3 regions of the Glutamicibacter sp. genome follow, and region 3 is predicted to be linked to each of the others. Evidence: riboswitches for the same ligand, from Rfam matches in the RefSeq annotation. Region 3 holds a riboswitch; each other region holds the start of a gene.
The links. A riboswitch is a leader RNA that binds a small molecule or an ion and turns the genes downstream of it on or off. The one in region 3 is predicted to bind S-adenosylmethionine.
Positions count from the first base shown of each region.

Region 1: another riboswitch for S-adenosylmethionine. It lies ahead of ACRDT3_RS15985 (acyl-CoA dehydrogenase family protein); the one in region 3 lies ahead of ACRDT3_RS14210 (methionine ABC transporter ATP-binding protein).
Region 2: another riboswitch for S-adenosylmethionine. It lies ahead of ACRDT3_RS15000 (OsmC family protein); the one in region 3 lies ahead of ACRDT3_RS14210 (methionine ABC transporter ATP-binding protein).

Region 1 is NZ_JBOGEG010000035.1:34,944-37,201, reverse strand. It holds gene ACRDT3_RS15985 (acyl-CoA dehydrogenase family protein) at 1-1,077, opposite strand, end outside; SAM riboswitch class I at 1,093-1,184, opposite strand; SAM riboswitch class I at 1,452-1,554, shown strand; gene ACRDT3_RS15980 (ABC transporter ATP-binding protein) at 1,560-2,258, shown strand, end outside.
Region 2 is NZ_JBOGEG010000030.1:14,997-17,254, forward strand. It holds gene ACRDT3_RS14995 (hypothetical protein) at 1-394, shown strand, start outside; gene ACRDT3_RS15000 (OsmC family protein) at 431-982, opposite strand; SAM riboswitch class IV at 1,014-1,135, opposite strand; gene ACRDT3_RS15005 (DEAD/DEAH box helicase) at 1,276-2,258, shown strand, end outside.
Region 3 is NZ_JBOGEG010000026.1:51,364-53,621, forward strand. It holds gene ACRDT3_RS14205 (methionine ABC transporter permease) at 1-413, opposite strand, end outside; gene ACRDT3_RS14210 (methionine ABC transporter ATP-binding protein) at 430-1,236, opposite strand; SAM riboswitch class I at 1,320-1,409, opposite strand; gene ACRDT3_RS14215 (NAD(P)H-binding protein) at 1,692-2,258, shown strand, end outside.

The DNA.
Region 1 (2,258 bases), on a different contig from region 3:
GCATACTGCGTAGCGTTCCTCGTCGTTCAGTCCCGGATCGCCCAAGGCGGCTTCAACTTCAAGGACTGCGCCGATCACCACGGAATCGGCCGCGAAGGACTCCGCGGAAACTTCGCCCACCAGCTGGAGGACCTGGGGTTCCTGGTATACCGGCACCCCAGTTCCGGTGGTGAAGATGCGCGTGCGCGCCTGCACCGCGCTGCGCAGGTCGTTCAGTGCGGCGCGGGCGATGCCGGCCTGCACGGCCATGAGCACCAGCTGGAAGATCGCCGCTTCGGAGTCATTGGTCTGCTGCGGCATGAAGCAATCCACCGGGACCTGGTGGAATTCGGTGGTACCGGTTCCGGTGAGCCCTTGGCCGAATCCATCCCAGTCGTCGAGGATCTTGACGCCGCTGCGCTGGGTGGAGACCACAGCGATCTGGCGGCCGGCGAGCTCCGGGTGGGCCACTGCAACGGTGGTCCAGTCGGCGAAAATGGTGCCGGTGCAGTAGTACTTTTCGCCGTCGATCACCCAGCGTCCATCCAAGACGCTGGCCTTGGTGTTCAAGGTGCCCAGGGCGTTGCCGCCGCGTTCGGTGTAGGCGTTGCCGATAATCTGCCCGGCAGCGATGCGAGCGACCCACTTCTTGCGCAGTTCTTCGTCATCCAGCGCCAAGACGTTCTCAACGAATGCGATATGCGCGCGCCACAGCTGGCCTACGTGGGAGTCCGCCTCGGAAAGCTCGATGAGCAAGCGGAAGACATCCACCAGCCGTGCACCATAGCCCCCGTCGGCAACGGAAAGGCGCAGCGCGCCGAAACGCTCGCGATTCAGCAGGCCTACCTGCTCGAATGGAAGCACGCGGTTAAGGTCGCGGTCCTTGGCGGTCGCGGCGATCTGCGCAAAAACGGGGCGGAAGATTTCGGCCAGCCGGTCGTACTGCTCGTCCGCGCTTGGTCCGGGGGTGATTTTCAGCAATTGCCTAGTCGGCAGCTGTTCTTCAAACTTGTCCAGGTCCAGCGCGGTGACCTGCGAAGGGTCACTGAGCTGATTGAAGTCCAGCCCGAGGGCATTGTGCGATTCACCAATAGGCATCAGGGTTCTCAATTCTTTCCATCGGTCCTGGCGGTAGCACCGTCCCGCTCTTCGGGTGGTTGCTGCGGCGTCGTGGAGCCAGATCTCTCAGCCGCTCTGGATGGGTCGTGATTCATTTGTAACGGTAATATTCCGGTGTTTCCAAGCCACGAAGTCACATTTCGCCTCAGAACCCGAAGGGCCCATCCTCAAATTTCACAGCCTACCCCCCGTCCTGCCGAAGATGAGTTGCAAAGTTTTGCCTAATGTCGACCAAACCGACCTTCAATAAAATAAATAACGAAATTTCTGGGCAATGTGACGTAGTTGTCGAAGATTTTTTCATATTACGCGAGATTTGCGTTCAAATCGTTCGACTCGTTGTAATAGATGAGTAACCATCCCGAGCGGCCGAGAGATCTGGCTCTTTGACGCCGCAGCAACCACCTTCGGAGCTCTTGCTCCGCAGGCCGGTGCTACCGCCAGGACCGATGGAGATGAACATGGCTCTTACCATTGCAGCGCCCGAGGCAGCTTCAGCCGCCTCAGCTTCAAGTGCCCTGGACGTGCAGTTCAGCAACGTGTCCCGGACCTTCACCACCAAGAAGGAAAGCCGCACCGTCCTAGCCGATATCAACCTGCGAATTCCAGCGGGCCAAGTTGTGGCAATTCTTGGAGCCAGCGGCTGCGGAAAATCCACGCTGCTGCGTTCAGTCTCGGGCTTGGACCACCCCTCTACCGGTGCCATCCGCACCGGCGCCAGCGAGGTCAACGGCATCAACGAGCTATGCGCCGTTGCTTTCCAGGAGCCCCGGCTGCTGCCATGGCGTTCGGTTCGCCAGAACATTTCACTGGGCCTGGCGCCGGGAACCGATAAGCGCTCCGGTGACGCGCTGATCGATGAATTGATCGAACTGACCGGGCTAAGCCATGCAGCCAGCCTGCGCCCGCGCGAGATCTCCGGAGGCATGGCCCAGCGTGTTTCGCTGGCTCGCGCACTGGCCCGCCGCCCGGGTGTATTGCTTCTCGATGAGCCCTTCGGCGCGCTCGATGCCCTGACCCGCTTGAAGATGCAGGACCTGCTGCTCTCGATTCACGCATCGTTCCCCACCACGGTACTCATGGTGACCCATGATGTGGACGAGGCCTTGACCTTGGCTGACCGCGTGATCGTTCTGGGACGAAGCGCTGAGAACGGCGCA
Region 2 (2,258 bases), on a different contig from region 3:
GGCCACTGCCGGGAGCGTTCAAAGCCCGGAGACCACTTGCCAAGGACGGAATTCGGCACCGAACCTGTTGCGGCTGGCTCCGGCAGATTCGGGCCTGGAGGCAACCGGTTATCTGGTCACCGTCCACGTGGATGGCGTGGTGCCGGCCGAATGGCAGTCCGGGACTACCTCGGAAGGCTATGAATTCCTGCCAGCGAACACCACCGTTGAGCTGCCGGCTTCCGCCACCGCTGCCGTCTGGGGCGTCAACGGAGGCTGGAACGCTAACTACCAGGGCAGCATCAGCGTCCAGGCACTGGGTCCGGGCGGTTGGAGTTCACCGGAAGTTTCCTACGATTGGGAAATCGCCTTCGACTTTGTCGGTGGAGGCTATGGCACCTGCACCGGGGGCTGAGGGCAGGCCCCGGTGCAGATGCATCGTTTGCGGAGCCTAGCTGGCCTCGGCGATGCTCACCGCGGTGGTCACCGGTACCGGATTGGCGAACAGATCCAGCACCGGGCAATGGGCGTCCACTGCCTGACGCAGTTCTTCATAGCGTTCGGCCGATTCCGGGCCGGCAATCTGAACGTCCAGATCCACCGACGAGAAGCCCGGGCGGATGGACTTGTCGATGCCGAAGAGGCCGCGGACATCGAGGTGGCCATTGGCCTGGATCTTCACCTCGTCCACCTGGATGCCGAGGTTCTGCGCGTACAAGCGGTAGACCACAACCTGGCAGGAGATGAGCGCGCCGAGGGCGTATTCCACGGGGCTTGCGGCCACGTCGTTGCCGCCCAGGGCCGCTGGCTCGTCGACCTGGAAAGTGTGCTTGCCCGAGACAATGTTGCTCGCTACCGAATCGAAGCCCTCGCCCTCGACGGTGAAGGTCAATTTGGCGTTTTGCGGGGCAGCCGAAATTCGTTCGCCCCACCCTTGGCCGGCTTCTTGCAGGCGTTGTGCGCGGTTTTCGGATACGGTCAGGGTTGATGCTGCATTAGACATGAGGAATTGATCCCCTTTCTGGCGCAAGGGGCGCCATCGCTTACGCACCTTGGCGCTCAAGATGCGTCGAATCTTCACCTGGGGCACCCCGCACCATGACGCAGGAGGGTTGCCGTCCACTCAGCCAGGGCTCAAAGAGTGGAACTCGTGATTCAGTGGTTCATTTCTATCGGTTGCGGGGCCAGCGCGTAAAGGGCAGAGGTAACTTTTCGTCACCGGGCATCTTGCCTGCGGGATCGCTAAGATGGAATCTAGCTCTCGGGCGCCCACTGCACGATCAATGAACGGCGAGTATGGAATTCCAGCTGACACTTTCTGCGGCCCAGACTTTGGTGACCGAATCCGAATACAACCTGGGCCAGTTCCTGTGCGATTCCGGAAAAGTGGAGATCGTCCACCGGGACATGAAGCCGGGATATTCCCGCATTTCCGCAATGGTGCTGCGCGAATCGGTGATGGTCGAGCTGGAAATCAACCGCGGCAATATCAGCTTCACCAGCTTCTGCAGCAAGCATCCGGGCGCCCAGTCCTGTGAAGATGTCGCTGCCTTGCTCATTGAGGTCACCACCGAAGAAGACCAGGGCTTCTTCGTCTCAGACTCCGGGGTGGATCCTTACGCATGGAAACGCAATAGCAAGCCGCAGTGGGAACGTACCCTTGACCGTCTCCTTCCAGTTATTTCCGATGAGCCGCTGGCCGCCGAGGAACCGCTGGGACTGATCCTCAAGGTGGTCAGCGAACCCCGCTACGGCGGCGAGGACGCGCTGACCTTGCAGGCGCGTCCGGCCCGCCGAGGCACCAAGAGCCCCTGGATCCAGACCGGGGTCAGCTGGCGCAATGTTGCCTTTGATACGCGCTTCTCAAAGAAGCAGCGTCGAGCGATCGTTGAACTGGACCGGCTGCGTGAACATGTTGAACAAGATAGCTACCGCCATTCGTGGGACCCCAAGGACTGGATCTCCCTGATGGATCTGCCAGGCCAGGACCTGCTGGATGCATTCGAAGCCCTGCGTGAAGCAGGAGTGCAGATCGTCAACGGCGGTTCCTCGGCCAAGGTTCCGGTGGAGTTCAGCGAGCAACCGGCCATGGCCCACGTGGATGTGCGGCGCGGTGAACATGGCCTGAGCATGGAAGGGAAGCTGCGCGGACCGAGCGAAGAGCACATCTACCTCTTGCCGATAGGCACCCCGCCGACCTTGCTGGCCTATGCTTCCAGCCCCCTGCCGAAGACCAAGGAAATCGGGTTGGCCCAGTTCGCTGAACCGGTCACCAAGGA
Region 3 (2,258 bases):
TTGCCAAGCTGGCTGATGTTCTGCTCCACAAAGCGGGCGAAATAGGGGATCGCATTGATGGTCAGCGGCACGATAACCGCCGCGGTGCCGATGGTGGTTCCCACAACAAATCGGGTGAACGGGATGATGGCGATCAGCAGTATGAGGAATGGGAAGGAACGGATCGTATTGACCAGCCCGTCAACGATTCGGTGCAGTCGCGGACGTGGGCGCAAACCGTTGGGAGACATTGAGTACAGCCAAATACCCAGCGGGGTTCCCAGGAGAATCGCGATCGGGATGGAGACCAGCAGCATCGCAAAGGTCTGCGCCATGGCCACCCAGATTTCCGGGGCAAGTTCGATGATGCGGTCAAGGTTGAAAGCTGCTGCGCTGCCGTTGCTCGTGGCTAGCACTACTGTCGTGAAGTTCATTGGTAATCCAGGTTCTCTATACGCGGGCTACGGTGGCAGCGAGGGCTTGGGCCTGCTTGGGCTGGCGGGTCAGCGTGATTTCGTCACTGATCAGGTAGCGGCCGATTGGCGTCGTCGGTTCAAAGCTTGGTTCTTGCAGCGAGCTCAAGGCGAACTCTTCGACTACCGCTCCGTCTTCCATGACCGAAACCTTGTCGGCAATGGCTTTAATGACGTTCATCTCGTGGGTGACGATGACGGTGGTGATGCCAAGGCTGGCGTTGATGTCGCTGAGGTACTGCAGCACCGAGGTTGTCGTTCTTGGATCCACGGCACTGGTTGGCTCATCGCACAGCAGGACCTTGGGTTCGGTGACCAGCGCGCGGGCAATGGCGATGCGCTGTTTCTGGCCGCCCGAAAGCTGTCCAGGATAGGCGGTGGCCTTGTCAGCGAGGTCTACAATGGACAGCGCTTCCAGCGCGCGTTCACGGCGTTGCTTTTTCGGAACACCGGCGAACTTCAGATTCAGCTCGACATTCTGTTGCGCGGTGCGATTGTTAAGCAGGTTGAAGTGCTGGAAAATCATCCCGATTTCGTGGCGCTGCTTTCGCAGGTCTCCTTCACTGAGCCCGGTCAGCTCGACGCCGTCCACGATGACCTGGCCCGACGTGGGACGCTGCAGCAAATTGATATTGCGCAACAGCGTTGATTTGCCGGCACCGGAAAATCCGATAATTCCGTGGATGGTTCCGGCCTGGATTTCCAGTGAGACATCCTTGACGGCTGTGAATTGATCTTTGCTCTTGCCAAAAGCGGTCGTTACGTTTTCAAGACGAATCATCATCGCTCCCTTGGTGCGTGGTTGTGCGGAGCGTACCTCGCGAGAATCATCTGTGATCCACAGATTTTCCGTCGCGAAGTGAAAGTACTCCATCGGTCCTGGCTGTAGCACCGCTCCCTTTCGGGTGGTTGCTGCGACGTCGTTGAGCCAGATCTCTCAGTCGCTCTGGATGGTGTGTGTTCGGTTGTACGAGCCGAACAATTCAAGTCTGTAGTCCATGCCCGCAGGCCGGCAAGCGTTACTTCAATCGGCGTCATCAAGTCATAGTCCGGCCGGTTCCACATGGAAATCGCGCAACAATCCACGTAGCAATCTGACATATTTCGCTACTTTTCCCTTCTATGACGGAACCTTTGGAGTTCTGCCCCCGCTCGCTGACTTTCCCCAGCAATCATGGGTGGGGAATTCGGCGATGCCTTCGATGGTTGTAGTGGATTGCAGACCAACGAGAGGACCTCATGAAGATCGCAATTACCGGTGCCACCGGACAGCTTGGAAATCTAGTCATCGACGCATTGCTGGCTCGTGGGGCGAATGCCGCTGACCTGGTCGCCATTGGCCGCTCCGAGCAGAAGCTGGAACCGCTGGCGGGCAAAGGCTTGGAAACCCGCGTTGCCGATTACAACGCCCAGCCAACTCTGGTGTCCGCACTCGAAGGCGTAGACAAGCTGCTGCTGATCTCGGCCAGCAAAGTAGGCCAGCGCGTCGCCCAGCACGAGAACGTCATCAACGCAGCCAAGCACATGGATGTCTCGCTGATCGCCTACACCTCCATTGCCAACGCCCTGACCGGCGGCATGAAGCTCGCCGACGAGCACATCGCCACCGAGCGCCTGCTTGCCGGATCCGGCATCGACTACGTGCTGTTGCGCAATGGGTGGTACATCGAGAACTACACCGACCAGCTGATGGGCTACCTCAACAGCGGCATGGTGCTCGGTGCAGCGGGCGAGGGCAAAATCAGCGCTGCCGCCCGTGCCGATTATGCGGAGGCCGCTGCGGCCGTGCTGCTTTCCGATGAGGAC